Regions from separate parts of the Natronincola ferrireducens genome, predicted to be linked through region 1. Evidence: riboswitches for the same ligand, from Rfam matches in the RefSeq annotation. Region 1 holds a riboswitch; each other region holds the start of a gene.
The links. A riboswitch is a leader RNA that binds a small molecule or an ion and turns the genes downstream of it on or off. The one in region 1 is predicted to bind cyclic di-GMP.
Positions count from the first base shown of each region.

Region 2: linked by a shared signal. The riboswitch ahead of BLS22_RS03955 (hypothetical protein) and the one ahead of BLS22_RS01660 (sensor histidine kinase) in region 1 are both predicted to bind cyclic di-GMP.
Region 3: linked by a shared signal. The riboswitch ahead of BLS22_RS07270 (hypothetical protein) and the one ahead of BLS22_RS01660 (sensor histidine kinase) in region 1 are both predicted to bind cyclic di-GMP.
Region 4: linked by a shared signal. The riboswitch ahead of BLS22_RS03840 (HD-GYP domain-containing protein) and the one ahead of BLS22_RS01660 (sensor histidine kinase) in region 1 are both predicted to bind cyclic di-GMP.

Region 1 is NZ_FNFP01000001.1:360,090-368,277, reverse strand. It holds gene BLS22_RS01665 (response regulator) at 1-21, opposite strand, end outside; gene BLS22_RS01660 (sensor histidine kinase) at 18-1,775, opposite strand; cyclic di-GMP riboswitch class II at 1,961-2,044, opposite strand; gene BLS22_RS15470 (pseudouridine-5'-phosphate glycosidase) at 2,223-2,348, opposite strand; gene BLS22_RS01655 (Glu/Leu/Phe/Val family dehydrogenase) at 2,519-3,772, opposite strand; gene BLS22_RS01650 (Asp23/Gls24 family envelope stress response protein) at 4,053-4,868, opposite strand; gene BLS22_RS01645 (4Fe-4S binding protein) at 5,061-5,231, shown strand; gene BLS22_RS01640 (MarR family winged helix-turn-helix transcriptional regulator) at 5,283-5,741, opposite strand; gene BLS22_RS01635 (electron transfer flavoprotein subunit alpha) at 5,853-7,082, opposite strand; gene BLS22_RS01630 (electron transfer flavoprotein subunit beta/FixA family protein) at 7,099-7,887, opposite strand; gene BLS22_RS01625 (acyl-CoA dehydrogenase) at 7,962-8,188, opposite strand, start outside.
Region 2 is NZ_FNFP01000001.1:866,283-874,470, forward strand. It holds gene BLS22_RS03930 (cation:proton antiporter) at 1-166, shown strand, start outside; gene BLS22_RS03935 (sigma-54 interaction domain-containing protein) at 758-2,119, shown strand; gene BLS22_RS03940 (Na+/H+ antiporter NhaC family protein) at 2,391-3,758, shown strand; gene BLS22_RS03945 (amidohydrolase) at 3,811-5,430, shown strand; gene BLS22_RS03950 (hypothetical protein) at 5,467-5,673, opposite strand; cyclic di-GMP riboswitch class I at 5,935-6,023, shown strand; gene BLS22_RS03955 (hypothetical protein) at 6,188-7,765, shown strand; gene BLS22_RS03960 (cation:proton antiporter) at 7,854-8,188, opposite strand, start outside.
Region 3 is NZ_FNFP01000002.1:357,203-365,390, forward strand. It holds gene BLS22_RS07255 (prepilin peptidase) at 1-115, opposite strand, end outside; gene BLS22_RS07260 (sigma factor-like helix-turn-helix DNA-binding protein) at 582-1,046, shown strand; gene BLS22_RS07265 (DUF5658 family protein) at 1,057-1,365, opposite strand; gene BLS22_RS07270 (hypothetical protein) at 1,519-2,454, opposite strand; cyclic di-GMP riboswitch class I at 2,566-2,673, opposite strand; cyclic di-GMP riboswitch class II at 2,807-2,890, opposite strand; gene BLS22_RS15080 (hypothetical protein) at 3,673-3,846, opposite strand; gene BLS22_RS07275 (DUF169 domain-containing protein) at 4,089-4,865, shown strand; gene BLS22_RS15360 (hypothetical protein) at 5,075-5,422, opposite strand; partial or broken gene BLS22_RS15610 (pilus assembly FimT family protein) at 5,504-5,614, opposite strand; gene BLS22_RS07285 (type II secretion system protein) at 5,667-6,083, opposite strand; gene BLS22_RS07290 (DUF7305 domain-containing protein) at 6,117-7,631, opposite strand.
Region 4 is NZ_FNFP01000001.1:845,868-854,055, reverse strand. It holds gene htpG (molecular chaperone HtpG) at 1-1,025, opposite strand, end outside; gene BLS22_RS03855 (phosphoribosylaminoimidazolesuccinocarboxamide synthase) at 1,204-1,893, opposite strand; gene BLS22_RS03850 (cupin domain-containing protein) at 2,118-2,423, opposite strand; gene BLS22_RS03845 (HutD family protein) at 2,410-2,733, opposite strand; gene BLS22_RS03840 (HD-GYP domain-containing protein) at 2,975-3,601, opposite strand; cyclic di-GMP riboswitch class I at 3,728-3,813, opposite strand; gene truA (tRNA pseudouridine(38-40) synthase TruA) at 4,125-4,862, shown strand; gene BLS22_RS03830 (TVP38/TMEM64 family protein) at 4,954-5,652, opposite strand; gene BLS22_RS03825 (MBL fold metallo-hydrolase) at 5,958-6,935, opposite strand; gene BLS22_RS03820 (REP-associated tyrosine transposase) at 6,954-7,778, opposite strand; gene BLS22_RS03815 (S-layer homology domain-containing protein) at 7,977-8,188, opposite strand, start outside.

The sequences.
Region 1 (8,188 bases):
ATCTACTATAACAATTTTCATATAGCTAAACCTCCTTCCTCTTCAATAGAACCCCTATTAGTTGGAATAGTAATGTGTATTTTTGTTCCGTTACCCAACTGGCTATATAATTGAAATTCTCCACCAAAAGCTTCTACAAGATTTTTCATATTTCCAATCCCTAGACCACTATGCTGAGTTTGCTGTAGTGCACTGAAGTTAAAGCCCTTGCCGTCATCACGTACCATCAGCACTATTTTTCCTTTCTCCACGTGAATTTCCACCTGTATCTCTTTACATCTTCCGTGCCGGACTGCATTCCCTGTGGCCTCACGGATAAGCCTAAAAAATGCTTTTTTTACTGGATTTGGAATCAGTTCCTCTTCTCCTTTTATTTCAAAATCTACGGTAATACCGTTAAGATTAGCTAAGCTATTAAGATAAGTGTTAATGGTTTTATGTAGGGACTTCTCCCCCCTCTTTCTTGAGCTTAGCCGATATATAGAAGCCCTTAGATCCTGCATAGCTTCGTTGGCAGATTGTCTAATATGCTCTAACTGTACTTTTAATCTATCATTTGAAATGCTTTGCCATTTTCCATTTAAAGCATGGATGGCATAAGTAATACTAAAAAGCCGTTGAGATACATTGTCATGTATTTCATTAGCAATTCGATTTTGCTCTTCTACTAGCATTAGTTGTTCTTCTATTTCTTCTAGCTCCAACCTTTCTAAAATGACAGTGCATAGGTTAGCAAGAAAGTATAACTGTCTTAACCTTAGCCCATTTAATTGGGTCTCATCCTCTAACTGAATTCCTATTAATCCATATCTATTGGTTGAGGATTTTACCTTTATCAGGCTGTATCTTTGGGCATTAATTATAAATTCCATGGGGTAAGCAGTATGTTTAAAGGAATCTCCATACTCTTGAATGGCCTTTTTAATCTGTAATTTCTCATTATTGATGCTTTTATCGTTACTGACTGTAATTATTTCCCTATATTTTGAATAGGGTAACCCACAAAAAAAAGCTAAATTTGTTTTTGTCAGTTTTTCTGTATAATCTGCAAAAACTTGAAATAGATTTTGACGATTGTTTTGGTTAGTGAATATCTCCACCGCCTGATAAAGATCCATAATGTGCTCCATGGATTCTTCAAGACTTCCATTCAGCTGTTGTAAAGCATCATTGGCTTTTAACAGCTCCCTTTTTTGTATCACTAAATGATGCGATTGCTCATGTAGCTTTTTGCATAGATTGGAAAGTAGTTGAACAGCTAATGTGATTAAAACAAATACTAAAACGAGGTGAGCATTTTCCTTTGTCATCTCTATAATTGATTGGTTGTAGTGATTAATAAAATTGATGCTTATAGCGGTTGCCGAAACAAGATAAAGGGTTAGGGTCAACCAGCAAAAGATGGTATTTAAATAATTAGCCGCCACTAAAACGGGATTCAATGCATACCAAATAAAAGGACTACTGATACCTCCTGATGGAAATAGTAATAGTATAATTCCTGAAGACTCTAATAAAACCAATACCTTCATGATAAATACGTTTTTGTGAAGCTTTATGTAGAAACCCATCATAATTTTTGCAGATAAATACAATAAAAAGATAACTCCTATCTTAAATATAATGGGTACAGAGGGTGTGCCAATTAGATAGAAGAGGGAAGTCAATAATAATGACATATATCGATAAATATAGATAACTTTTATCTCTCCAGGTTGATTTTCTAAGAAGTTGGTTTTCATAAACAAGGTAGTTACTTTCTGCCTATTGTCCACAGGCCACATCACTTCTTCCATGTTTTTATTCTATGATATTATTAGGTCTTTTACTGTCATTATTAATAAGCTTCTATATATTATTCTAAACCTCATTAGAATATTGCCATTTTAAAAAAATTATATGCAGTAGGTTTATTTATTGTAACAATTCCCCCTAATGGATTAGAACACAAAACCAGCTATTACTAGCTGGCAGGTTGCACTACTGACTCCTTGCATTCCAAGTGCCCAATTAAAGAATACAAATCATTGTCCCCATCTATATATTTTATTATATCTAGTTTGGGGGTTGTTTAAAATATAAACTCTTCGTTGTTATTCTTACAATATTAAGCTTTTAAATCATAGATTTGCTTTTTTACGTAAATTTCTACAGGAATATTAGTAAACTTTTGTAGTTTCTTTTCTTTTTTTGCATTTAAAATTCCTGTGTAATATCATCCTCTACAAATTCCCAGCAACTTTTCCAAAATCCAACGTAAACTGGGTTCCTACTCTATCATTACTATAAACTAGCGGTATATTCGCCTCTAGGCTTTTATCCTTTGGTATTTCCTTAATCGTTGCCAATCATGTTCTCTCTATACTGCTAATTTGTATAATAAGTAACTTGATTTGTTCTTAATCTATTAATAATTTGTTTGCTATTCTTTGTATTTAAATGATTAAATAGTAATAAAGGCAGATACTCCGAAGAATATCTGCCCCAACTATTACTATATAATTTTTATTTTAAAATCCTAGTACCAGCCTCTTAACTTCATAGCATCAGCAACACGCTTGATAGACATCATGTAAGCCGCTACCCTCATGTTTACCCCATGCTCTTCTTTTAATGCCCAAATTTCATTGAAGGCTTTTTCCATTAATTGAGATTGCTTTTCTTGAACTTCTTCAAAGGTCCAAGAATATCTCATTAGGTTTTGTACCCACTCAAAATAGGATACTGTAACACCACCAGCATTTGCTAAAATATCTGGTACTACAACGATGCCTCTTTCGTCTAGAATTTTATCTGCATCTAATGTTGTAGGTCCATTAGCACCTTCACTGATGATTTTAGCCTTAATATTAACAGCATTTTCTGCTGTAATTTGATTTTCTAAAGCACATGGCATTAAGATATCTACATTTAATGCAAAAACTTCATTTCTATCTATTACTTCTTCAGCTCCTGGGAAGTCTTTTACAATCTTGTGTTCTTTTACATATTCTGCTAATGCCGGTACATCAAGACCATTTTTGTTTATGATACATCCAGAGGCATCAGAAACCGCAACTACCTTAGCTCCCATTTCTGCAATATATAAAGCCGCATAACTACCTACATTACCAAAGCCTTGAAGAGCAACTGTTGCTTCTTCTAATGGTAAATTAATTTTCTTAGCAGCATCTCTCGCCATAATGGCCACACCATATCCAGTTGCTTCTGTTCTTGCTAATGAACCATAGAAGGATACAGGCTTTCCTGTAAGTACTCCAGGTTGGAAATCACCAGTAGCTTTGTGATATTCGTCTACCATCCAAGCCATAATTTGACCGTTTGTATTTACGTCTGGTGCCGGAATATCCACTTTTTCTCCGATGATTGGAGCAATAGCTCTAGTAAATCCTCTTGATAATCTTTCTAATTCTCCTTGGGATAATTCCGATGGATTTACAGTAATTCCACCTTTACCTCCACCATATGGAACACCAACTACACCACATTTAAATGTCATCCATGTAGAAAGAGCTTTTACCTCGTCCAGGTTTACATCTGGATGAAATCTAATACCACCTTTAAAAGGCCCTATAGCATCATTGTGCTGCGCCCTGTAGCCAATGAAACTTTTCACTGTGCCATCGTCCATTTTAACAGGAACCGCTACTTCCAATACTCTCATTGGATTTTTTAAAATCTCATATACCGCTGGATCTGTTCCTAGCTTGTCACATGCCTGCTTCACCTGCTTTTGAGCCGTTTCAAATACATTGATGTGTTTTTCCCCCATGTTCCTATACCCTCCTAAAAAATATTTTATATGCTTCTAAAAATATAGTGTAGCATTTATATCAAAAAAGCAAAGGCTTTTTTGAAAACATTTTGATTTTTCAGTAAATATAAGACCTACTATTTCATCCTAAAATAATTATGTATAGATACCGTTAAATTATTAACTAATTTTTACCCTTATGGACAAAAAAATTTGTCTAATTATTACTGTTATCCGAAACCGTTAGCCAAGCCTTCAATTTAAATTATAGCATATCCATTTTTAATTTGCAAATACCTTAATCGCATATTACCAAACTTTTTACATCTACATTGACACTAATAATATTAAAGGATGTCATCTCTTCAACCTCATACTTTACCTGCTCCTGCAACCGTTCCATTAGGGCTCTAATAGGATTGCCATAAACAATTTTTACCTCCAGCTCAATAGTCAAGCCCTCTTGGGTATTAGTGATATCTACATGGTCTATTTTATATATGCCTATAATTTTATTGGCAGCATAGAAAATTAATTCCCGAACCACCCTGTCGGATATGGTATACTTCCCTAAGTAACTAAAGGTAGGTCTTACGACAGATTTTTCTGCTTCTTGGGTTTCGTCTCTGCCCATCCTCTTGAATACCTTTAAGGGGTTTAGGAAATATCCAGAAAATTCCTTTTTAATTTCAAAGGTTGGTACCGGGATAATATGCTTTCCTTCCTTTTTACGACTTTTTTTAGCAGTTTTAATATCCTCTTCCGTAGCAATATCCTCTATATAAATCTTTTCTGTCACATCCCCAAGCTCCAAGGTTTGGGCAATGGAATAAACCATTTTTTCTGAAGTTCCTAAAATCAATATTCCTTCAGGATTTTCTTTATCAATGGCTTGTTTAACTTCTAGTCGATGATTGTTATCAATAAAAAGAGCTCTTTTTATTGCCGCCATCTTTGATTTTTCCCTTTTTGCAGAATACCCTGCCAAAACTTTGTTTTCTTTAATTAAAAGCCCATCATCAATAATATATTTAATATTTTTTGCTTTAGCCACATGCATAGCTTGATAGCTTTTACCTGTTCCACTGGTACCCACCAATACAATAACCCTCATACAAAAACCTCCCATACTACAGATTAATATCTATTTTATCATATTTTTTTCTTGTCTATACAAATAAAATGATAATCATTATATTTTAGTGTTTTTGTAGAAAAAAATAGAATATTTATTGATTATAATATTTTCCCCTTGTTATAATACATATTGTAGGTAAATAAATTATACATAGAGGAGGAACCAACAATGGCATATAAAATTACTGATGCTTGTATTAGCTGTGGAGCATGTGAACCAGAATGTCCAGTAGATGTTATTTCAGCAGGAGATGATATCTATGTAATCGATCAAGATGGATGCATTGATTGTGGTGCTTGTGCTAACGTATGTCCTGTAGATGCACCTATTCCAGAGTAATCTTATAAAATGATCATAAAAAAAGCGGCAGTTGAAAAAACTGCTGCTTTTTTATATATCATTTTCCTTCTCCTTATGCTTATCTTTTTTTAGCATGTCTAGCTTTACTAAAAATTTCAGTACTGCTTTTTCTTCATTAAAGGAAAAATCATTTAATAGAGAATAGAGAAGTTCCTTTTCCTTATCCTCAATTTCCTCTAATAATTCCTCACCCTTAGAAGATAAGCTTAACAAATGTACTCTTTTATCTTCTTCTGACTTGGTTTTTATAATATACTGCTGCTGTTGAAGTTTATTGATAAGGGTTACAAAAGAATTACGGTCAATACCCAAGGCATCAATCACCTCGAACATCTTCTTTTCCTTTTCCCCTCCCAGTTCTTTAATTATTAGCAATTCTAAAAGAGACAGATCTATTCCTTTTACTTGAAGTCCCTTTTTATCATATGAAAGAATATTTTTTATTAACTTTAATAAATATTCGTGAATTTGCTGATAATAATTTCTCATTCCATCACCTTTGTTGATTTTTTTATAAACATTACATTCAGTATATAGGATAAGTCCTTGGGATACAAGTTTATGCCCCAAACAAAAAAAGAAGAGAGGTAGTCCCCTCTCCTAAGCCCTCGCTGCTGCCACCTCTTGAAAAAGAATTTCCTCTATATCTTCTTTTTCTAATGTATCTATCAGTAGAGGTAGAATTTCATATACATCTCCTACTATACCATAATCGGCAATTTTAAATATAGGAGCATCTGGATTTTTGTTGATAGCCACAATACACTCAGCCCCCTGCATTCCCGCTAAATGTTGTATGGCTCCAGAAATACCACAGGCGATATATAGTCTTGGTCTTACTGTCTTTCCAGTTTGTCCTACCTGATAGTCATGATCAATCCAATCTAAATCCACCACTGCCCTAGAAGCACCTACCACACCGCCAAGTTTATTTGCCAGTTTTTCCAAAAGCTGAAAGCCTTCTTTTTTTCCTAAGCCTCTACCACCAGCAACAATAACCTCTGCTTCTTGAATATTTGCAATAGATTTCTGCTGTTTTATAATCTCTATCACCTTTGTTCGAATATCTTCCTGCTTTAAATCAGCAGCTACAGTGATTACTTCACCCCTTCTCGCTTCATCCTTTTTAGCCTTCGTCATTACCCCAGACCTTACTGTTGCCATTTGAGGTCTATGGTTGGGACATATAATGGTGGCCATAATATTTCCTCCAAAGGCTGGTCTTGTTTGTAATAGTTTTTTGTCCTCAGTGTCCACCTCTAGCTTCGTACAGTCAGCAGTTAACCCTGTGTTAATTCGTGCTGCTATTCTGGGAGCTAGATCTCTTCCGATATGGGTAGCTCCCACCAATACAATTTCGGGTTTATAGGTATTAATCATTTGGGATAGAACTTTTGTATAGCCATCGGTTGTATATTCCTTTAATTCTCTATCTTCACATAGATAAACCTTATCAGCACCATAGGCAATTAACTGTTTTTCTAGATATTTTACATTATCCCCCAGTAAAACAGCAGCCAGTTCCACACCAATTTCATCAGCTATTTTACGACCCTCACCTAATAATTCTATAGCAACTGGTTGTAATATACCTTGTCTTTGTTCTGCAAAAACCCATACACCCTTATAACTACTTATATCCTTTACTTCTTTTTCTTCTTTTTCTTGAAGAATTGCTTCAAAGTTACAGGTATCTATACAAACACCGCAATTGGTACACTGTTCATTAATTACAGCTATTCCTTCCTGCATTTCAATAGCACCAAAGGGACAAGCCCCCACACATAATGTACATCCTTTACACATTTCATCTACTATTTTTACGGCCATTTCTTTTCCCTCCCCGCTATATAATATGCTTTTTCTTTAAATTCATCAGTAACTGTATAACAACGTCTTTACCGTTTCCCTTTAACATTTCACCCTTTCCCTTTGCCTCAGGGGTAAAGGATTTTTTTACTTGGGTAGGGGACCCCTTTAAACCAATGTGATTAGGATCTACTTGTAAATCCTTAGCACGCCATACCTCCACTTGTTTCTCTCCATAGGCATCAAATATTCCTTCTATTGAAGGATATCTTGGTTCATTTAACTCTTTTACCGCTGTCAGAAGGGCTGGCAGTTTCATCTCTATTATTTCATAGCCATCCTCCAATGCCCTATGGACCTCTAACTTATCCCTATGGATAGTTAATTTTTCTACGTAGGTAACCTGGGGTAAATCTAATCTCTCAGCAATTTGTGGCCCCACTTGAGCTGTATCTCCATCTATTGCTTGTCTCCCACAGAAAATCAAATCGTAATCTCCAATTTTTTTAATGGCAGCTGCCAGAGTAGCAGAGGTAGCCCATGTATCAGCCCCTGCAAATTCTCTATCACTTAACAGTATAGCCCTATCTGCCCCCATAGCCAATGCTTCCCTTAAGGCATCCTCCGCTTGTGGCGGCCCCATGGATAATATTGTAACTGTTGCATCCGGTTGCTTTTCCTTTATCTTTAAAGCCTCTTCTAAGGCATTTTTGTCATCAGGATTCAATATGCTAGGCACACCATCCCGAATTAATGTACCCTTCACTGGATCAATTCTTACTTCTGTTGTATCTGGCACTTGCTTTGCACAAACGATGATTTTCATCTACCTTACCTCCCTCATCTATCTTTAGCATCCTCTTATTCTTCAGTATGCTGATTACTAAATTAAATCTCATTTTACTTCAATGCATTGGCTGCAATAACCATTCTCTGTACTTCAGAAGTTCCCTCATAGATTTCTGTAATCTTTGCATCCCTCATCATTCTTTCTACAGGATAATCCTTGGTATAGCCATAGCCTCCATGCATCTGTACAGCCTTTGTCGTTACCTCCATAGCAGTTTCAGATGCATAAAGCTTTGCCATAGCTGCTAAGTGACTATATTTCTTTCCCTCAGCTTTAG
Region 2 (8,188 bases), 510 kb from region 1:
AACCCCTCAGGCTGGTGTGGCTATTGGTTTAGCTATTATCGCTGAACAAAAACCGATTTTTGCACCGGATACAATTATGCCAGTGGTTCTTGCAGCCGTAGTTGTTTTTGAACTTATTGGACCAATACTTGTTCGTAAAGCATTGTACGATGTAGATCGTGGATAATGAAATGTAAAGAATTAGGCAAATTAGACAAAGAATAAATTGCTATAAACAAAGAATAAGAAGAAGTTTTTCAAATTTTTTATAGGGATTGCAAGAAAGGAGTAGAAATTTTTTCTGCTTCTTTTAAAATTATTTCACAAATTACAAAAGAAGAGTAAAATCCTAAAAATTTAGTTGTTCAAAATGATAAAATGTTTAGGGAAACATGTAATATGAACCAAGATATAGAGAAACTAGTTGAAAAAAGGACAAGGGAATTAGAATCTACAAATAAGCGTTTGATGGTAGACCATCCTCATAGGAAACAATAATATTTTAAGGAGGAATGGGGAATTTTATATCGAATAAACAATATAAAGTAAAATTATAGAACTAGAGTATTCATATAGAGGAATTAATCTTTAAAGATAGCAATTTAAGTATACATCCAATAATAAAATATTTTTTAAAAACAGCCTTTTTATTTAGACTAAGTTTTGAGATTAATACTCTAGATTAGTAGAATGAACTAAAACTAGGGGTACAAATGATTGTCTTTTAAAACTTGAGAGTTGTGAAATTCAAACTTTATAAAAAGGGTTGGTGTAGAGTATGTTTAAATGTGATGATTATAAATTTTTTTTAGAAAATATATTGGGATTAATGATTATTAATACTGATGGCAAAGTAACTTATATGAATCAACAGTGTGCCGAATATATTAAAGTAGATTTAAAGAAATCTCTAAATAAATCTGTTAATGAGGTCTTTCCCCCTTCAAAAATGATGGAGTTGTTACAAGGGGATAAAGTTTTCAATACTGATTTTTACTTTCATGAGGGAAGGATGAGTGTAAGCACACAGGTTCAATTAAATAGGGATGGGAAGATTGTAGGAGTACTGGAATATGATATGATCCAGGATTTTAGTTCATTAGAAGAATTTATTGGTAAATACACTTCATTATTGGATGAGGAATTAAAATATTATCGTGAGGAGTTCAGAAAATTATGGAGAACAAAGTATTCAATAGATAATATTATTGGTTCGTCTGAAAAAACCAAAGAATTACGGCGTCAGATAAAATATGCCTCAAACACAAGTTCAACTGTATTAATAAATGGGGAAACGGGGACGGGCAAAGAACTTGTAGCCCATTCCATACATAATTTAAGTGGTAGAAGTTTTCAAGATTTTATTAAAGTAAATACAGCTAGCTTTCCAGAGTCATTAGCAGAATCAGAACTGTTCGGTTATGAGGAGGGTGCTTTTACTGGAGCTAAAAAAGGAGGAAAAAAGGGAAAATTTGAATTAGCTAATGGAGGAACTATTTTTCTTGATGAAATAAGTGAGATGCCCTTAACCCTTCAGCCAAAAATATTACGTGTTCTTCAAGAAAAGGAATTAGATAGAGTAGGGGGTGAAAAAAGCATCCCAATAAACGTAAGAATTATTGCAGCCACAAATAAGGACTTGCAAGAATTGATAAAAAATAGAGGGTTTAGAGAAGACTTATTCTATAGACTCAATGTTTTTACCATAAATGTACCACCATTAAGAGAGCGTTTAGAGGACTTACCAGAATTAGTGACGGCTAAACTAGAACAGTTAAACTTAGAACTTGGGAAAAATGTAACGGAGGTAGACAAAAAAGTATATGAATATCTATGCCAATATAATTGGCCTGGAAACGTCAGAGAACTACATAATGTTATTGAAAAAGCCATAAATTATGTAGAGGGGAATAAATTGAAAATTGAACATTTTGGTAGCAACTTAAAGAGTGATTTCTTTAAATTTAGCATGTTAACCAAGTACGAAAATCCAATTGAAGCAATCAAGAGAGAAGCAGAAACAAAACTATTAAAAGAAGTTCTTGAAATGTTTCATGGAAACAAGACAAAGGCAGCCAAATACCTTAAAATTTCTAGACCATTACTTTATCAAAAGATGAACAGGCTAGGTCTTAAATAATTAGAGTGTAAGTGCAAAGAAACAGTGTAATTAGAAAATTACACTGTTTTGTGTTTGTTATAATGTACAAGAAGCTTAGTAAGCTAATAGGGATAAGTGTAAGTATATAAGTACATTTTAATCAAATTAAGAATATAGAATCTATAAATTTCAGAATATTCAAAATGGCATAAAAATTGCTAGTATATAATAATAATCTATGTTGTTAGAAGGGAGGATGAAAAATAGAAATATCTACAACTAGATATTAAATTTAAAAGGAGGGAGTAACGTGGATTCTTATGGAATAATTAGTTTGGTTCCAGTTGTTGTTGTTATAGTAACAGCAATAATTAGCAAGAGGGCACTGGAGTCATTGCTGTTGGGAACTTTCGTAGCAACAATCATTATAGCCCAAGGGGACTGGTTTAATTTGTGGATGGATGTAACCTTTACTGAATTTGGAGACTCAGCCTATTACATCTTAATGTTTGGATTGTTCGGAGCTTTAATTAAAATTTTGGAGTTCTCAGGTGCAGCAATGGGCTTCTCCGATATAGGAGCAAAGATAGCAAATACTCGGAAAAAAACCCTTATCTTAACTTGGATTTTAGGTTTAATTATTTTTGTAGAAGATTATCTTAATGCATTGGGTGTTGGTATAGCAATGCAGAAGCTTACAGATAGATTTAAGGTTTCAAGACAGTATCTGGCCTTTATAGTTAATTCAACAGGCGCGGCCGTCTGTATATTGGTACCATTTTCATCGTGGGGTGTTTTATATGCTGCACAGATTGAATCAGTAGGAGTTATAACGGATATGTCAGGCTTTGCTGCCTATGCCAGGGCTATACCATATATGCTTTATGCATGGGCTGCTGTAGTGGTGGTACCCCTATTCTGCTTAGGAATTATACCACTATTTGGTCCTATGAAAAAAGCAGAAGAGAGAGCCCTATTATATGGCGAAGTTTTCCCTGAAGATTATTATAAAGAGGGAGAAGAGTCTGAGGAATTAATAGCATCAACCAAAGAAATAAAAACTTCAAGTGCTTTGAATTTCATAATACCTATGCTTATTTTAATTGGAGTTACAATATATACAGAGGATATACTACTTGGAGTGATATTTGCATTGATAACATGTTTTGTGTTACTTTTCCCTCAGAAACTAATTACCTTAGGAAAATTTTGTGATTATACTGTAGAGGGTTTTAAGGATATGTTGTATGTAACAGGTCTTGTTTTAGTTGCATTTGTATTACAAAATTTCAACGATATGTTAGGACTTACACCCTATGTTATTGAAAGTGTAACTCCGATTTTAAGTCCTGCCCTTTTTCCTGCGGTTGTATTCCTAGTTGTAGGTGCAATTGCCTTCTCCACAGGGAGCTTTTGGGGTGTTGCAGCTATTTCATTCCCTATAATTCTTCCTCTGGCAGTAGCTTTAGAAGTAAACATATTCATGGCCATCGGCGTGGTGGCAGCGGCAACAGCATTTGGGAGTCATACTTGCTTTTATAGTGATGCTGTCACAGTCACATGTGCATCCACAGGCATAAAAAATATGGACTATTCTAAAACAGCTTTACCTTTAATCAGCATTCCTTTTGTAATCGGCATGATTGGCTATCTGATCATGGGGTTTATCATGGCTTAGGATGAAAAGAATATAGAATTTAACAATCAATCCAGAAGGGGAGAAGATAATAGTGAAAGCAAATTTAATTCTAAAAGGAAATGCTATATTTGATAGTATCACGCCAAATCCTTTTAAGGGTTTTGTAGCAGTTAAAAACAATAAAATTATAGGAATAGGTAGTCCTCAAGATATGGAAAATTTTGTGGATGCCGATACTAAAATAATTAATGCAGGAGATAAGCTAATAATGTCCTCTTTTTATGATAGTCATACCCATCTAATTTTAGCAGGTATGTATAAGACCTATGTAAATCTAGGTAAGGCTACTTCTGAAGAAGAGGCGGCAAAGATGCTGAAAGACTTTGTTGATGTCAACCCTAATCTTATGACAGAATGGATACTTGGATTTAATTGGTATCATGTCTTTTGGAATAACAAACAACTACCTACAAAGTACACATTAGACAAATATTTTCCAGATAAGCCGGTATTTTTATTAAATGCAGAGGCACATGGGGCATGGGTAAACAGTAAAGCGTTAGAGGTTGCAGGTATAAATGCAAATACTCCTGATCCATTGTATGGAGAAATAGGTAGGTTAGAAAACGGAGAACCATCAGGATTTCTATATGAAACAGCTTTGGGTTTGGTGGGTGTTCTTGCTCTTGCTTCCTCAATGGAGAAGGACAAACGTTATGTAAAGGCCTATACTAAAAATGCTATAGAATTTGGCATAACATCAGTAAATGATATGCAGCCATATTTTGGATTAAATATGGGAGATTATGAAGCATATAGGGAATTAGAGGATAATGGAGAATTACATGTAAGGATACATTCAGCTGCCGATCTATTGGGGGATTTACAGAAAACAGCTGAGCTGAGGAGAAAACATAATACCGACAAGCGAAAAATTACTTTGTTAAAACAATTTATGGATGGTGTTCCTACAACCCATACTGCTTTGATGCTTAATGATTATGCTGACAGTCCTGGCAATAAGGGACTTCCTCTATCGGATCTTGATGCTATTGCCAAGGCTGTAGAGGAAGCCCATAAGCTAGAGTTTTCTATTAGACTACATTGTTGTGGAGATGGAGCTGCTAGAATGGCATTGGATTTTTATGAAAGTGCTATAAAGAAGTTTGGACAAAATAAAGCCAGACATGGTATAGAGCATTTTGAACTGGTACATCCTGATGATATACAAAGAGTCAGAGGCTTAGGTATAATCCCGTCAGTTCAACCAGAGCATCTTGCGATTACCCAGACTTTTGATGCTAATCCATATAGAATGACGTTGGGAGAAGCTAGGGCAGAGAAAACTTGGCCTCTTAAGAATCTTTATGATGCCGCTGGCGTTTTGGCCCTTGGCAGTGATTGTCCAGTTGTAGATAATGATCCATTTATAGAAATTTACAGAGCTGTCACAAGGCTCCATAATGATGGAGAACCTAAAGGTGGTTGGAATCCAAAGGAAAAGCTCACGATGTATGAAGTGTTGAGATCCTATACCTATGGTTCCGCCTACGGAACATCCAGGGAAAATGAACTTGGAACGTTGGAGATAGGCAAATTTGCAGATATTATGGTTCTTGATAAAAATCTATTCAATATAGAGGTATCAGAGATTAGAGATACCAAGGTTGATATGACAATTATGGACGGCCAAATTGTTTTTGAAAGATAAGTGGGTTTTATCTGTTTTTAAATGATACATATATACTTAAAATATCATCAATATATTAAAGAATGTAGCTGGAAGTTTTAATTTATCACTAAATACAGTCATGGAACCATCTAGAGGATTTGCAGTGGTGGCAGAGGAAATACAAGCAAGTATACTAAGTTTAAATGTTAAGAAACAATGGGTAATGTCTGACCTCTTGAAGATTTTATGCTTCAAGAGGTTTTTAAAATTTATGTTTCTCATATTTTTTCATCCTATATTATTAGCCTTTAGTGTATTGCTAAAGCTTTCATTTCTCCAAGTAGAGATTAAGTTCTAAATCCTGGAAGTAAGTGTAGTGGAATATTATTTAAAGAACATACAATCACAATATATTATTATTAATCCCTCCTTAAAATTTATTATATACAACAGAAAAGAAGGAATTTTAAAAAAAATGTAGAAAAATATGTCTTATGGTGTAGTATGTTAGATTCACATAATAACCATTATAAAATTTAATAATATTGATAATAGCAAACTTATTGAAAAATGAGGACGCAAAGCTATGGATCTAAGGGAAGTACTATTCCTATGATTGCCAGGTTGCCAAATATATAGTAGTAATAGGATATTAAACTATAGGGCGCCTTAAGTAAAGGGTGCTCTTATTTTTTATTAAATAGAAGTCAAAATAAATATCTTTAAATAAATATCTTAAGGGTTCCTATAAATATAAATATAAAAGTAAAATTTACAAGTAAGGTAGGTTTTTAAAATGGCCAGCAAGTATATTTATCAATTTAATATTCATGATATATTCAAAACCACTGATGAACAAAAGATTTTTATCGGTTCCTTTAAGGAAGATAACAGTAAATTTGTTATAATCAATATTTTAAATGTCCAAAGATTTCTACAGCAGGAAGTAAAGGAACAATTACAATTATTAAACAACTTAGTCTATTTTGAGGAGCTTAATGAAGGAATTGTTCTTGTCACTAGCTTCAAAAAATCCCAATATTTAGCAGAATATGTGAAGAATAATACCCTCACTATAGAAGAAGGTTTGAATTTAGCTTATCAGTATTTAAAAGGAATAGTGAAATATGATGGTTTTTCCAATGATATTAAGCATATTCTAATCGATGAGTCTCAAATAACTATAAAAGAAGGAAATATACTATTTAATGAATTGTTATTCCTAGAGGATGGGATGGTAGATTATGACCATAGCTTCAAGAGAGTGGCCCAAAGCGTAGCAGCTGTATTAAAAACAATTGTTTGTTCAAATATTAGTATTACAAATGTACAATCTAATGTCTTAGATGGAATAGTAGAATTTATAAAGGATTTAGAACAGGGAGATCATGAATATACAAATTTTCATGAAATTCTAAGGGATTTTCAGTTTCTCTATAGGGGTGGTTCCTATAATAGCCATCATTTACAGGAAGTATCAAAACTTTTAGAAGAGGATAATTATAATTCTTATAAAAAAAGACAACCTAAGAAACAACAAAATCATACTTTTATTAAAGCAACTATAGCAACAGCAGTTGTTGGAGTAGCCATTGCTGTATTAGCCCTTGGAATAGGAGATAGGTCTAAAACAGGGGATAGTGAATCAAATATACCTATGGCTTATTTTGAAGAAAATCAAATAGATAACCATTGGGAGTTTATAAATAATAGTATTGTTTTTGGTGATGATAATAAACTTAAAGAATTTTTATGGGAAGTTAGAAAAGAAGATAATGTTTTAAATCAATATTCTTCAAAGGATTTAAGCTTGTCTTTACAAGATGAAGGAAGATATGAGATTGCTCTAAGGGTAAAAGACGCAAATAGCAATTGGAGTGAAGAATTTAGTAGAGTGATAAGAATAATAGAAGAGGATGGAGAGGGGGATGACGACTTAACAAAACCTATACAAAGCAGCCATGTCATAGAAAATTTTGAAAAATATGATGTTTTCTATCCTGATTCGGATATTGTAACAACTGATGATACGATATTCCGAAGTGGAGAATATGCCCTAAAATTTTTAGGTACTTTCGATCATTTATCTAAGGATATCTTCTTAAATAATGTTAATATACAAAACAATGGGGTTCTTTCCCTCTGGATCATGACGGATGGCTTTGAAGACATTAAAATGGAGTTTCAAGGATATAATAGTGATGATGACTTAAAGTTTCAACATGCTATAGATTATAGTGCTAAAGTGATAGGACAGTGGGAAATGATATACTTTGATATCCCAATTGAAGGAATAATTAAAATAAAAACAGCTGTACTAAGCTCTAATACGACAGTGTGGATTGATGACATAAAAATTGATTCTTATAAATAACAAAATTAAAATAGTTAACAAACAATTTCAGGAACAATAAAAAACTATCAGAATTTTCCACTTCTGATAGTTTTTTTATAGATAACTATTATTTTTCTGAGGTTAACCATTTTTCACTAGTAACTCTAATGCCAAAGGCTCCCAAGGGGGCTGTAACTAGAATGGATAATACAGCAATTGCTAAAATAATTTCTCCTGATGGCACCCCCATAGCGAGGGGGACAGCTCCAATAGCCGCTTGAACAGTGGCTTTGGGCACATAAGAAATAACACAGAAAAACTTTTCCTGTCTGTTAAGATTTGTTCCGGCTACTGATATTAATACACCAATGCTTCTAGCGATTAACCCAATTGCAATAATTATTAAACCTATAAAACCTGAATCAATAGCCACATAAATATTTACTTCAGCACCTACAAGGA
Region 3 (8,188 bases), on a different contig from region 1:
AGCTGGGGCAATGGGATGAGGGATAGACGATGGACTCCTCCCTAGGAATACGGTAAATGCAGACATTGAGAAAAGAACCGATTAGGAGACCAACCATTATTATAATTATAATCACAATATCCTTTCCTTTCTTTAGTATTAATTGGTTTAATGTGATTTACAGACATTAATACAAAATAGTATACATAAATTTAAAAACAGTCCAACACAACAACCATAATCTTACATATATTACAATATTATACCATATTTTCACATATCGTATAATGTTGTAATAATATTTCGCTTGACAAATTAAGCCTTGTTTAGACATATACCCCCCAGTCTTAGTAAGGCTTAGTAAAAATTGTTTCTTGTTGAAATTCAACGTTTTTTAAATAGGCTATCTAGCATCACTGGTAAAAATAATCCCTATACATCCTCGGATTTCATAGAAAAACCACGATTTTTTTCCTCTATTTTTCACTAACTATGTACCAATATCCTTAAAACCCTTTCTTGTTGTACATAATTAGTGAAAAATATCCTTCATCCCCACCTATTGTTATGATATACTTGGAAATAAAAAGGGGGGTTATCCTGTGAAAAAAGAACTGCTTATTGATATTTTTAAATATCACTTTCTTGAAAAATTATCTTATCGTGAGATTGCAGCTAAGTTGAATATCGATAGAAGAACAGTAAGTAGGTATGTCCATATCATGGAAAAAAATATACAGTCCTTAAAGGATAACCCATCCCCTACAGGAAAGTCTGGTGATAAGACTACCCATGCCTATATTTTTCATGATTGGGAGGATTATATGGAAGACATCATTGCCTATAAAGCTACTAGAAAAAAGAAGGCATTAACTCCTACTACTAAAAAAGCCATTTATAGATTAACAGAAGTCCTTAATACCACTAGTCCTCAAAGAATTTATGATTTTATCTATGAAAATTATGAAGAGTTTCAAGGCACGATTGTGGATGGTCTTACCTATTCCTCTATTTGGCGAGCTTTGCAGGAGAAACAGAATGAAGATGAGTCAACCCCTAAGGATTGACCCTGAATTATTAAGAGATAAAATATAAAGCTACCCATCTAACATGCAGTACCATTATCCAAAGCTTTACAGCCGTTAATCCCATGAGGGCTTTAGATAACCACGGTATTTTAGACCTGACTTTGTATAAAAAAATCATCGCTATTCCTACATATAATACCACACCGATTATGGATAGGATCATGGATAAATGAATAAAGTAATCCATGATAGGGTTTGCCTCTTCTATAATCCCCAGTTGTAATCCTATCGACGTAAAAGCTATGTCAAAAACCGTTAGTAAAAATATACCATAGTAGATAAAACGATTTTTTTTCATAATCATACAACTCCTTATTATAAGTATATGCAACAAAAACTTGTGTGTTGTATGATAGTATTTGAAGTATTCTATTAATCCTCTCTGGTACTTAATGGCATTGTAGGGTCAGCTTCCCTATAGAAGGGTTTTTCTTGTTTTGATTACAGTCACCTAATCTACCGCGGGAATACCTACTACAGCATGGGCAGCAACATAGATATCGCCATTAAATTTATATTCTTCCCCTACCTTAAAGCCCAATTGACCAGGAGCATTGGTTAAGCGACCCCGACGGTCTGAAGGAAGCTCTTGGTTCCCAATCCATAGATGGGTTTCTTGAAGTGCATAACCACTAAATATATCATAATTTACAATCACTGTACCAGCTTTATAATCAACTATAACATTTCCAACATGAATTCCATTATCAAGATTATTTTGACCAGCACCAGCCCACAATTTCAATACATATTCACCTTCACTAATAGGTCCATTGGTCCATCCCCAGTTGTTTGCATTTAAGCCCTCAATAGATGTAAACTTTCTTGCAATATTCCCACCATAAGCCCAAGCTGTCTCTTCATAGAACATAGGCTTTTCACAATAGTAGAAAGTAATATGACTCCAGCCTGAGCCAGTATTGTTAGGATTATTAGCTGGTTGTTTTAACCCACAGTCATTGTAAACTCCCTGAGGATATTTAGGATAATAACTGTATAAGTTACCACCTTGATTTCCACCTTTTACATATACATGAAATACTGGCATAGTTGATGCCCAAGCAAATGTATCTCCATTATTTGTGATTGTTACTTGAAACTTTGAATTAAGATCTGTACTTGCAGTATCATCATCTCCGACTTTATATATGCCGTCTACTAATTCGTTTTCATCTAAATCTATTTTAAAAGCTTTTAATATACAGCCTTCTGGAGCCTCAAGGCTACTAGGAATTGGATTTGGTCCTAATATAGGGATGCTGTCATAGCTCCCCGTAGTAGGGTTGACTTTTGGACTAGTACAATCTTCAGTGCCTGCAAAAACAAATTGAACTAGTGAGAAAATAAGCATAACAGCTAGTAAAATGCTGAATAATCTCTTTTTCATAATATTCCCCTCTTTCATCTCATATAGATTCATTGTTTTATACCTTTATTAGCATATTAGCAAAACAGTTTAGATTTGATTTATCATCTGTATTAGAATAACGATTCTATAATCAGCAACCAGACTATCATAGTGGCAAAGGTATCGTTATCATACCATCTGCACCTTAGACTCTAGGCTTTGCGTCCTGTTCTTTTGAGCAGTTTGCCCTTCCTTAGGTCAGTATATCTATAAATGTATGAAAAACTAATTTAAAGCTATACCTATAGATTAACTTTACTTTTATGTCACGAGTTAGTTAATCCATACTTAATCATAAGCACTCCTCCCCTCCCCTCCCATTGATAATTTATTTACAAGAGGTCGGTTACACTACCAGCTCCATGTGACCTAAGTGTCCAAATAAAGGTCATACTTCATAGCTCCCTATTGCTTGGTAAGTAATAAATATCTTGTTATTCTATATCCTTAGGTATAAATGATACTAGCCAAAAGTAGTATAAATGTTATTCTAATGTAGTATATTCTTTGGACATTAATAATATTATAATTAGCCAAAAGTCCTATGCAAATAAATTTCGCTAGTCATTTCTGGGCAAATAATTGTTGTTATTTCAATATTTTAAAGCGTTTTTATTTATTGTTATGGTTTTATAAGAAACCCTGTTGTTCCTAGTTAAAGCTTGTAAATTATTAGCTTAAAGAAATAGTTTTTTTACTTCTTCTGCAGGGTCTATTTGTATCATTAATAGTGTCCTCCTTTATTAATAATGTTATCATTTATGATAACATTATATATGATAAATTTCATTTCCCACACTTTCAAATGATCACTTTCTTTCTAAGAAATGTTTTATCCTGAATCTTTTGGAACTTCTGACAATCTCTTTTAAGTTGAGTTCACCAAAAATTTTCTAGTGGGATTTACCTCTTTTTTCAACAAGATCGTCCCTTGTGTACATTCTTACCGAAAAATTTTGTCTGTCTTACCCCCCATTTTGGGGCATAAAAAATCCTAGGTATACTTTCCTGTCCCTAGGGGGACAAAGAGGTGTTCTTTTGGTAATCTCTAGGCTAAGTAATAGTTTTTCAGTTTTGAGTGATAGGTATTTTATTATGTTAACTGTTTTTTAAAAATTTATTTGCCATGTAATTGATGATTGCCTCCTTTAGTAATTTCTTAGGTGTAATGCCCTCAGGAATGATTAGGGAAACCGATTAGTCACTGTTTAGCAGAATTAGTGTGTTGGTGTAGTTTTCTCCACCATCCACATCCCCGTACTCTCCATACTCACTGTCTAAGATTTCTACCAGTTCTCTGACTACCTCTACTACCTTGTGTGGTAGTTCTGTTAGTCTTTTAGCTTCTTCTACATGGGCTATTTTTATCATTGATATTGTCCTCCTTTATTAATTTTATTATCATTTATCATAAGATTGGATATGATATATGTCTTTCTCCTTTGATTTTTTCCACACAAAAAGAGCCGACCTGTTAAGATTGACTTTTTTTGTTCAATAAGTTAGTAATTTAAGTGCCTGACACCCTTTTCTTCTATCTTTAATAGACTTTTTTTAGACGATAGAATGGTAAACTTATTAAATACAATTTAAAAAGATGGAGAGTGAGATAATTGAGTCATAAGGATATCATCAAACAATTAAACTATACACTGGGACTTTCTCGAAATATAGTAGGCATTAAATTTATTTTTACAAAAGAAGAATTTGATAGCTTAGATATAAAACAAGTAAACTATAAAATGTCTTATTGTAATACTGTAAAACTTGCTTCAAAAGGTAAGTCTTTCAAAGCAAATTCAGATAATTTTTTATGTAAAGCATCTTCCAGGGCCTTAGGGCTAATGGATGTAGATAATGAAGTAGTATCGGGGAGGCTTTATCATTCATTCAATATGTACAGAAGTGTTGGAATTGCAAAAAATGTGCAAAGAAATGTAACGTATGTTGATCATAAAATCTATGGTGTTGTAGTAGGACCTTTGAAAGAGATAGAAATAAAACCTGATGTGATTATCATGATTACCAATCCTTATCAAGCTATGAGGATAGTACAGGGATACTCATATGATTGTGGAATTCCTACAAATATTAAATTCACTGGTAATCAAGGGGTATGTTCAGAATGTACAGCCACGCCCTATGAAAATAATGATATAAATGTATCATTATTATGTGCAAATACGAGATTCGCAGCCAAATGGGATGATAATGAAATGGGAATAGGTATGCCCTATCACATATTTGAGACTATTGCTAATGGAATTATAAAAACATTAAATCCAAGTGAACCTAATATCAAAAAGAGAAAAATAATAGAACAAATTGGAATAGAAAACATAGCCATTCCAATAGAGCTTGGAACAAGCTATTATAAAAGTGGTAAATAATCAACTTTAAAGACCTATATAGGTCTTTTTTATTTAATAGGAAAGTCCTACTTTTCCTATTAAATAAAAAGAGCCAATCATTAAGATTGACTCAGTAGTTTTGTTTAGTAATTTCAGTTATTGAGTTGCTAAAATAAAGCTCTTTAGATTGTGGGTGTAGTTTTATAATCACAGTATGTTTTCTGTAATTCTACTTCTTTGATAAGTTATCAATAGGTTGTCACAGGTATTACTTTTAAGTACGAGTAAGTATTACCTACGGTTCCAATGATATTAGTAGTATTTTGAGGAAATATCTCCTTTTGTATCGTATGACCATCAGAAGCCTCCATCTTTACTCTGACATTTTTTCCTGATATAGAAAACTCTACTGATAAATCAGAAAGGTTTGAATTTCTAATTTTGGAAACAACCATACCCTCTTTTGACACTAAATTGCCTACAGAATCATCAGTATTAACAAATATCATTTTTCCATCAGATACATCAGCTTCTTCACTTCCGAGAAGTTCTATCCTTGTTGCAGTTCCTATTTGTTTTTCTAGATACTCAAGCATAAATCTAAACTCATTCTGAGTATTTACTCGGGTATCAACTAGCCGATAAGTTTGACTGTTGAAATGAAAAAGAGAATAGGTCAATGTCATAATTATCGATATAAGTGCTAAGACTATAATCAATTCTACAAGGGTGATGCCCTTATTAGAATTATATTTAATTTTTGTTATTATTGAACATATACTTTTCAAGTTTGATACACCCCTCTATCCATATACAGCAACGTTATAAATATTATCCACTCTAATCAGCTGTGCGGTTATATGCTCTATATACATAAATTTCTGTTTCCACGACTTCATCATTAACTGTTTCCTCTTTTTTAATGACTATTTTGTCAACATCAACTTCAGTTTCATGTATAGAAGTACCAAATTTCACTGTCAATTTGTCATCTACTCTATTATAATCAGTGATAGAGTGGGGAAAATCATTAGCAATTAGTTCATCGATTTCAGCTTGATTATAACCAGATATAGCACTTTCTGCAATAGTTGCAGCATCAGAGACATTTTTTGTTCTGCCACCAGAACGTACAGCCAACAGCACACTACTAGTGTAAACCGTTCCTATCACTACAACGATTATTCCAAGTAATGCTAATCCGACAATAATTTCAACTAAAGTCAAACCCGATTCACTTTTCTTAGGATTATTCATATTATCACTCCTAATAACTCATTTGCCAAGCTGTTATTGAGGCAACCAAAACACCTTCATTGAATCAGGTTTTGGCACTGCTACAGTAACAGAATGGTGCACAATTTGTATTGGGGTAGTTGTATCAACCCTGTTATAACCTGTGGAACCTTCTCCCCCACTACCGCCTGAGCCAGAGCTCGGGTCAATGTGAACAATTCCAATATTATTGCCACCTGATATATTTCCAGCGACAATACTACCATGAACTACAGGTTCACTGTTTTTAGTGTTTTGAAATTGAAAACTTGAATAGGGAGCATACAAGTAGCCATATAATTTGATGGAGTTTCTAACAATAATTTTATTATTTTCAACATCTCGATCATCTTCAGGTTGATCAATAATTATATAAGTTAGGGGAATTGCTCCACCAGACATATTGTCTTGAGTAAATGTAGGTTTGTTACCACTGGAAAAGGTAATACCTCCATCACTTTTACTATTATCATAGATATAAAGATAAAACTTACCTGATCCCGTTACATGAAAGCTATTGTTATTACCAAACTCAAGTCTATTAAGCATTAGGATTACATCACCTTCTGTAGTATCAACCGTAAAATGTTTGTTATGTCCTAATGCAATACTTCCATAATATCCACTATCTATCGCTCTTATTGTTGGTGGCAAGTCTGTAGTCTTTAAATCTTCAAAACGAGAATCTGTTGATATATCAACAGGTAACAATTCTTTTGGTTCTATAGGATCTGTTGGCTCGCTTTGTGAAAAATCTCCTAATTTGTTATTTCCAATATTAATTATGCCTTCATATCGTCCACTGGCTTTAGTACCATTTGACTTCGTTAAGTCAACATTGTTTCCAAGATTTACATTATTATGAGAGTAAAATGCATCTCCAAAGGATGCAGGATGATTTGCTGGAAGTTCATATTCTTCCCATGTTGATGTGGTTTCTTCAGAATTAATAAGTATCGAATAGGTTTCGTTATCTGTATCAAAATTTAGTTTTAGTGCGGCTCTAGCAGTATTCCCATTTACAGTTGCAGAAGCCTGAAGTTTATAACCACCAGAGACAGGAATAACATTAACAACTATATCACCTGTGTCAGCTCCAACTATTCCTTCAACAGTATGTGTTGTGCCACCCACTGGCAATACATGATTCCTTATAAAATCTAACCCTAAGTTGTACTCATATTGTGCATTTTGTAGATCCAGCACTGCTTGATTTAATGCTTCAAGATATTCAGCCATTTCATCTGGATCTCCACTGTCTATCTCATCAATGGCTTTACTTTTGGCCTCAACTACTGAGATTCTATCACTAATCTTTTCTTGAACTTCAATTTCTATCGCTGCCCTTACAGCATCCACTGCAGACCTAGCTACATAATAGGCTTTTGTTTGGTTTTCATCTATGATACCATGTTTTGATTCAAAATTCACTGCCGTTATTGTCACGGTAGTTAAGATAATTACAATTGCAAATAAAATTACTACAAGTGGCATTACAATGCCTTTCTTATTTCTTAAATAGTTAAACATATAGCTCATCCTCCTTGACGGAATTTTAATAAAATTTACTAACTGACTATCGATATCCTAATAAATCACACAAAGTTCTTTAATACTTCATCATTTTTCTTCAGTATACTTTAAATAAATTTATTAAAAAAGCTATGCTTTTGTTTTCTAGTTTGCAAATTTTTCAACATTATGTTTAAAACGAAGAATTAATCAAGCTATTAATCTATTATATGTTCTTTAGATTTAAAACTATTCAATAATTGATAATACTATTGAAAAGGTAAATTCACTACCCATTCAACCTTCTTCTAAACTACAACTTTAATCTGAAATTTATATTTATTTACAATACTATGTCTATAAATTTTCAATAATTAAGGCATTTAAATATTTTAAAAAGAAAATTCTTAAATGGAGGTCAATCATTTCAACTGACCCCCATTTTGTTAGGTGTTTAATTTAGATGTTCAGCACCTTTATTTCTTCAACAAAGAATCGAACACACTACAACCCTTCCCTTGACAGGGTACATTCCCTTGATTTGTATTGAACCACAGGAACCGTGACCTTGGTTG
Region 4 (8,188 bases), 490 kb from region 1:
TCATTTTGTAGAAAACTCCTAGACACATTTAGGGGTAGATCAGGGCAATCTATAATTCCCTTTAGAAGCAGTAAAAATTCTGGTATAGCTTCTTTAATGTTATCAGCTACAAAAACCTGGCTGTTGTATAGCTTAATCTGTCCCTCCATAGTATCAAACTGTGTGTTCAATTTAGGGAAGTAAAGAATCCCCTTCAAGTTAAAGGGATAGTCCATATTGAGATGAATCCAAAAAAGTGGTTCTCGAAAATCCTTAAAGGTTTTTTGGTAAAATTCCTTGTACTCTTCATCTGTACAACTATTTGGCTGTTTTGTATATAGTGGTAATGTGTCATTTAAAGCTTTAGGTTCAGTAATAATGATATTGCCTTCCCCATCCTTTTCTGGCTCTTTATCGGCTATGTCAAAATAAATGGGGTAGGGCATAAAGGAACAGTATTTTTCTATGGTGGATTTCACAGTATATTCATTTAAGAAGGTTTCTCCCTGCTGTCCTAGGTGAAGGGTAATCTCTGTACCTCTTTCCCTTCTATTACTATCCTCCATCTCAAACTCTATACCACCATCACAACACCATTTAACGGCCCCAGCCTCGTTTTTATAGGATAAAGTATCGATTTCTACAATGTCTGCCACCATAAAGGCAGAATAAAAACCAAGACCAAAATGACCGATAATTTGGTCGGCATCTCCCTTATCCTTATAGGTCTTAAGAAAATCTTCCGCCCCGGAAAAAGCAATCTGATTAATATATTTCTTTACTTCCTCCTCCGTCATACCAATACCATTATCGATGAACTTTAAGGTTCTTGCTGTTTTATCTAGGATAACCTTCACCTGAAAATCTGTTTTGCCATCTAAGTCGGCCTCTCCTAGACTATTTAATCTTTTTAGCTTGGTAATAGCATCACAAGCATTGGAAATTAACTCTCTAATGAAGATATCATGATCTGAATACAGCCACTTTTTAATAATAGGAAAAATATTCTCACTGTGGATCGACAAATTTCCTTTTTCTTTACTCATAAATACCCTCCTTAATGATTTAATATTATGTAGATATTTAAAAATTTAAAGGACTATCATCCTTTGTACAAATCTATCATACAATTATATGAATTTACAGTCAATAGAAAAATTAGCACTCCCTGTGATAGAGTGCTAATTTTTAAATTTTTAACTTTATAACTTTAATAAATAGTTTTTACTCCCCTTCCATCACTAATTTTTCTAGCTTTAATGGCTCAATATATTGACCATCCTTATAGGCCCTCATGTTTCCTCCAGAAATTTCATCGATTAAAACAATTTCGTTGTTTTCCTTCAAGCGCCCAAACTCAAACTTAATATCATATAACTCAATAGATTTTTTAGCTAATTCTTCCTTTACTATATCTCCTATCCTTTGGGTAAGGGCTTTTAATGTTTTGTACTCTTCCTTTGACAATATACCCAGCATGTCCAGCCCATCCTCAGTAATAGGGGGGTCCTGCCGTTCATCATCCTTAAGGGTAACCTCCACAAATCTATCTAATGACTGTCCTTCTTCTACATACATACCATAACGGCGTAAAAAGCTTCCTACTGCCCTATAGCGACAGATTACCTCCATCCCCTTGCCAAACACCGTTGCTGTTTTCACCGTCATAGTTGCCTCTTCAACGTTTGCATCAACATAATGGGTAGGTATTCCTTTTTCTTTTAGGATTTCAAAAAAGAATTTTGTTAATCTAAGACCGGCCTTACCAGCACCTTCAATCGTTAGACCGACGGTATTGGCTCCTGGATCAAATACACCATTTTCTCCCGTAACATCATCCTTAAATCTAAGTAAATAGTTTCCATCCTCCAAAGCATATATATCCTTTGTTTTTCCCTGATAAATTAGCTTCATTTCATCTAGCTCCTTTGGGTTATAATTTTTAATCATATTATACATCATTGACTCAAGTTTTCAACCTTGTAGGTGGGTTACCTATAGGTTTTTTCTATAGTCCACCCTTTATTTACTGTAAATGACTTGAGCCTGCCCTGTTTTTTCCATAGCTATTAATTTTCCTTATAGGGTTATATTATTTTAGTATATAGCAATTTTCTATAAATCATTTTCTTTCTTCTTTAGTAGTGGATACTCGTTCTAATTAGGTGGGCTTTTTCATCCTTTAGGTTATACATCTCTAGTTGCAGGTCACTGAAATTCCCTTTCTTTGTTATTAAAATAATATCTCCTTCATCCAAGATCATACTATTATCTATTGAAATTTTTAATTTTACTTGTCCCTTTACACAATAGATAGCTTCAACATTTTGTGAAAATTCCTCTCTGCTATGGAAGGACATACTATTGGATTGATTTCCTTCAAGGTGTATAGCCTCCAATTCACCTTCACAGCCCTCACCCATCATTAAATTAAAATCCAACACTTTTCGTTGTCCAGCTTCCGCTAAATCTATCTTGGTCAAATGGTTTTAAAATACTTTTATGATGGCCTTGATGTTGTAGCAGGAGTTCTCCTTCAATAATCATAAGAACCCTCTGAATGTTGGGGAGTGGTGTGAAAACAGATTCCTCTACTTCAACCCTTGCTGAGCTTAAGCGCCATGTGAAGTTTCCTTCATTACTATAGATAGCATCCTTAGGATAAATTGCAAGCTGAGTTGTAGTTCCTCCTGACCAACGATTGGTTTGAAGCTGATGTTTTTTAATCAATTCAATTTCATAAGTCATATTCATCAATGCCTTTCTTTATTTATAATTTTGTATTTAGAGATTTTTAATGCCACTTTTTTTATTCTATATTTTTCAAAAGATTCCTTTTACCCAGTCTCTACTTTATTAAAAAATCTCCACAAAACTACTAATTATTAGTTTTGTGGAGATTTTTAGTTATTATTCTTAACTTAATTGCCTTAGATAATATTTTAATTTATTAAAAACTGTGTTGTCATCATTGAAGTCCCTTAATATAGATTAGTTAACCACCGACAATACTTTTCACTTTCCAATGCATTGTATTCTCTTGGAGGTTATTCTCTAATAATTTATGTAGTATAGGATAAGTTTTGTGAAAAATATATGGATCTATTTCCTTTCCCGCCAGCTGCTCCATCACTTCTAAGGTGTTCTCTATTTTAAAAGGTCTATAAATTCTAGGTTGGGTCATAGCCTCAAACATGTCTGCTATCTTTATAATTCTACTATGTAATGGAATTCTTTTCTTAGCCATTTTATCAGGATAGCCTGTGCCGTCCCAATTTTCATGGTGATGCCTTATTACTTGTGCAATTTTTATCGTCTCCTCATCTAAGTTCCTAATACTTAAATATAACTCCTCTGAATAAATGGGATGTTTCATCATAATTTTCCACTCTTCTGTAGATAATCTTCCTGTTTTATACAAAATAGATTCAGGAATTTTACTTTTACCAATATCATGATATAGGGCTTCTTCGTGGAGTCTTAGTTTTTCATTATGACATAGCTTCATCACATCAGCCATCTTTATAGCAATATTGGCAACATTATTGGAATGCACAAGTATCTCTAAAGAAAAGTCATGCTTCACTAAATTAAGATAAGTAGATTTTTTCAAATTTATCATTATACTAATGATCCTCCTATGCTAATCTCTAAAGCAATTTAAAAATTTAAAAGCAGCCAAACAGTTGGCTGCTTTATTGCACAATAATTAATCTTATAAGCAAATGAATAACTTAAAAATTAACTCTTTGGCAACCTGGCAACCATTGGAATTTATCCATTAGGCCCATAGCTTTGCGTCCTTATCTTTCAATAAGTTTGCTATTATCAGAATTCTAATCTATTCAGTTCCCATAAATTATACAGTAGATCCCAATACCTACCCATTATGAATTAATAGTAGGTCTTAATCCTCACGTATTCTAGTATATAGTAACTACACTATATAGTAAAGGATAAATTTTGTATTTCTTGTAAATTTTACAAATTTCTACATAGTAAAAACCATCCTTTTTGAGGGGATGAAATTTATCCTAGGGCCTACTTCAATTAATTCCCTAACCAAAGTAAATAAGGAATAAAATCTATATAACAATGTAAATATTACCATTAAAATGTTATGATAATAAATAAGGAGTGATGTAATGAGAAATATTAAATTAGTAATAGAATATGATGGTGGCAGGTATAATGGATGGCAAAGATTAAAGAGTTCTGGTGAAACTATTCAAGGAAAATTGGAGCATGTTATTAGTGAGATGGTAGATTTCCCTATAGAGATTATCGGGTCGGGTCGAACGGATGCAGGGGTTCATGCTAAAGGACAAGTGGCTAATTTCCATACTAAGTCCAATATGTCAACCAAAGAAATCCACAAATATATGAACTATTATTTGCCACAGGATATTGTAATTAAGGAAGTAGCAGAGGTGGGAGAGAGATTCCATAGTCGCTATAATGTAAAAAACAAAAAATATGTTTATTACATTTGGAATGATTGGATTCCATCAGTCTTTCATCGAAAATATAGTTATCACCTTGTTGATAAACTAAATATTGAATTAATGAAGGAAGCAGCAGAAAAATTAGTTGGAACCCATGATTTCATTGGTTTTTCTTCTGTAAAAAAGACCAATAAATCTACTGTAAGAACCATTCAAGAAATATCTATTACTAAAGAAAAACATATGGTGAAGTTTATTTTCATAGGAGACGGCTTTTTATATAATATGGTTCGTATTATTATGGGTACTTTAGTAGAAATTGGTTTAAAGCAAAAAAACATCTCCCATATTGATGAAATACTTGAGGGTAAAAACAGATCCATGGCTGGGCAAACCCTTCCCCCCCAGGGTTTATTTTTAGAGGAGGTCTATTACTAAAATAACCTTCTATCTATAAAATATTTAGAGTACATTGAAAAAACCTCCCCTCTGATACAAATTGTCAATAACGAACCAGAGGGGAGGTTTTTCACTCCTGCTTGTTGTTTAATATTTTCTTTTTATATATCCATTTAGGTAAATAAGAGATAACCACAATTGCTACTGCAGCAATTCCTAGGTAAATCATTGTTCTCTTTGCATCGCCTTCATCTCTACCTACTGTATTTATAGCAAAAATCCATACAGCTGTTCCAGGAATAATACATAATAGGGTTACAAAGGCATAGGTTGTAAATGAAATTCCTGTCAACCCATAGACATAGTTTTGTAGCCAATGGGGAATAATTGGCACCATCCGAGTTAAAACAACAATCCGCCATCCATCCTGTTTAACCCCCTCATCTATCTCATGAAAAGCCTTGCTGCTTTTTAATCTTTTTTCTATTCTCTCCCTCCCTATGTACCTAGCAACGACAAATGCCATGGATGCCCCTAACAAATCTCCTATAGTAGCATATACAATACCTAATACCGTTCCATAGGTAATTCCACCTAAAAGTGCAAACGGTAAGCTAGGTAAAAGCAACATTGTACCTAAGGCAAAGCTTACAAGATAGAGAAGTACTCCTAGGAAGCCTAAACGTCGTATCCTACCTGTAAATTTTCTTAAATAGTCGATGGATATAAAATTCCACACTTCATATTTCCATAATAACCATACGAGAAGACCTATCACAATACTAATAAGTATAAAAATAAGCTTTTTATTTAATTGCCTTTTTACCATTACATATCCTCAATTCTTTATGTTCTACTATTAGTTTAAACCTTATTTAATTTTTTATTGCTTTATCTTTTGATTAATCAGTGGAAGGAGCTTAATTTGTCTTCACAGCTTGTTCCCATTGCAAAGGAAAATCAGTTCTTTTACTTTGATGGAATAAAAACTACAGATTTTAAAAATAAATCTAATGTAATTTCTTTATAAAGTTTTAGTTAGATAAAAATTTAAAAGAGCATACCACAATGATATGCTCCCCTAAATTTATCGTAAAAACTTTTTTATTTTTAGATGTTAATTTCTAATTCAATTTAAATACTAAAGTATAATAGACCATTGTGTTTATTCATAGTAATTCTTTTCTGATAGACAAGATACTCTAAATGACTCATGGCTTCTCCAGCAGCAAAGGATTTTTGTGGTGGTGGGAAGTCATCCCAATCCTTGGCTCTAATTTTCCACTTCATCTCCCTAGCCACGTCTTCTACGGTCATTTCTGTGGCATTTTTACTTAGTATATTTTCAATTTCCTGTAGTCTATCCTCATGATGTGCTAAAAGCTCATCAATTCTCCTTTGATGATCCTTAATCAGTGTCCTATGGGAGGGAAGCATAAGTTGAATGTTGAAATCATAAATTTTCTTTAAACTATTAAAATATTGATTAAGTATTACAGGATATTCAAATCCCCAAAAGCCTATATTAGGGGTAATGGGATCTAAAACATGATCCCCGGAAAAATAAATCCCATGCTTAGGCTCATATAAGTTAATCATATCTGGGGTATGGCCCGGAACAGATATTACTTCAAAGCTATACTCATCTACCAATATCTTATCCCCGTCTTTAAGGGTAGTAAACTCAAATTCCCCTGAAGGAGCATAAACTTTGCCTGGGTGAGTATCTAAAAAATCTTCTTCAATCTTCAGGCCAAAGCTCCTTAACTGTTTTTTCATCTCTATCCAGTTTTCTTCATCTGTTAATCTTTTTGTAGCATGTCCATCTCCCCTACTCATAAAAATTTTTGCACCTTGTTGATACAATTCATGGGCAAGACCTGAATGATCGGCATGAAGATGGGTAATAACTACTTCTGTTTTTTTGATGTCAACATTTAATCTCATTAGATTTTCATAAAAAGCTTCTTTACATTCTTCACGATTAAATCCTGTATCTACAATAACTGCTTTTTCTTTCCCCTTAATAATATAACTATTTAAAGCCTTTAGAGGACTTTGAGGGAGAGGAATTTCACTTCGATAAATTTTTTCGTATACTTCTTCAATCATATTATCAAACCTTTCTTGTTAATGGATTAGACCCGTATGACACGGGGACGTTTCGATTGTCTCGTTGCTCATTGTTCTAGTTTCATTTTTTATTGCTTTTTCTATTATACTTTTCCCTAATCCTAGTATCCTGACTAACTGTCTTATACTCACTCTCATGTTGCAGTATATAGTTTTTATCATCCTATCCCTTTCTTGTGGTGTTAAGTCTCCTACTTCACTTATATTTAATTTAAATTCTTTGATTATTTTTTTTCTTAATTCTTCATCTGTGTATTTTTTTACTGGTCTGTATTCTAAACATTCATCCTGATTTGTTTGATTCATATATTTTTCAAAAGTATCCTGTTTTGTGAAATATTCATTAACTATTTCAGTACTTATATAGTTACTTTTATTTTGATAAGACGCACTATATTGGTTGTAACTGCTCCACAAATAATCCTCCATCTTATTTACCATCTTAGCTTTTACAGGATTTTGATGAATATATCTAAGAACTGTTATAAAATAATTTTCCGTTTCAATGACTTCACTATTATATCTATTTTGAAATAGATGTCCTGTTCTCCCATACTTATTATTATGCCATTGAACATATCCCACTGTTATACGTTTTATACTTTTTCCTATTTCTTCATTTTCTTCTATAAGTAAGTGTACATGATTATCCATTAAACAATAAGCGTATACTTTGAATTTTGCTTTTTCTTTTGCTTTCAATAATTTCTCTATAAACACTGTTTTATCCTCATCATCTAAGAAAATATTTCTTCCATCTATTCCTCTTAGCATAATATGATAAATACCTGTACTACTTTTTTGTCTTGCTTGTCTTGCCATAAATATCACCCTATTATAGAATAACACATTGACATTACAGAGACAACCGAAACGTCCCCTCGTCTTGCTTCAGAGACAACCGAAACGTCCCCTCGTCTTGCTTGTCTTGCATTGTTGGAAACTACAAAAAAACAACCCCCAGCCCCTTAAGAGCTTCATGGCTCCCAAGGTTTGCTGGGAGTTGATTAGTTTATTTATCTATTCTGTTATTTCTAATCTCTTTATGCTATCGTCCTCATTGTCTGTGTAGAAAGCATAGAATATTCCACCAAGGTTTACGATGGATACGGCATTACCTGCGACTTCGATTTGATTATAAGTCGTTGGATTTTCATTATAGTGGACTCTTAAATTATTGCCGTCTTTGCTTCCGATGACTATATTATTACCCGATACATCATGTGAAAATG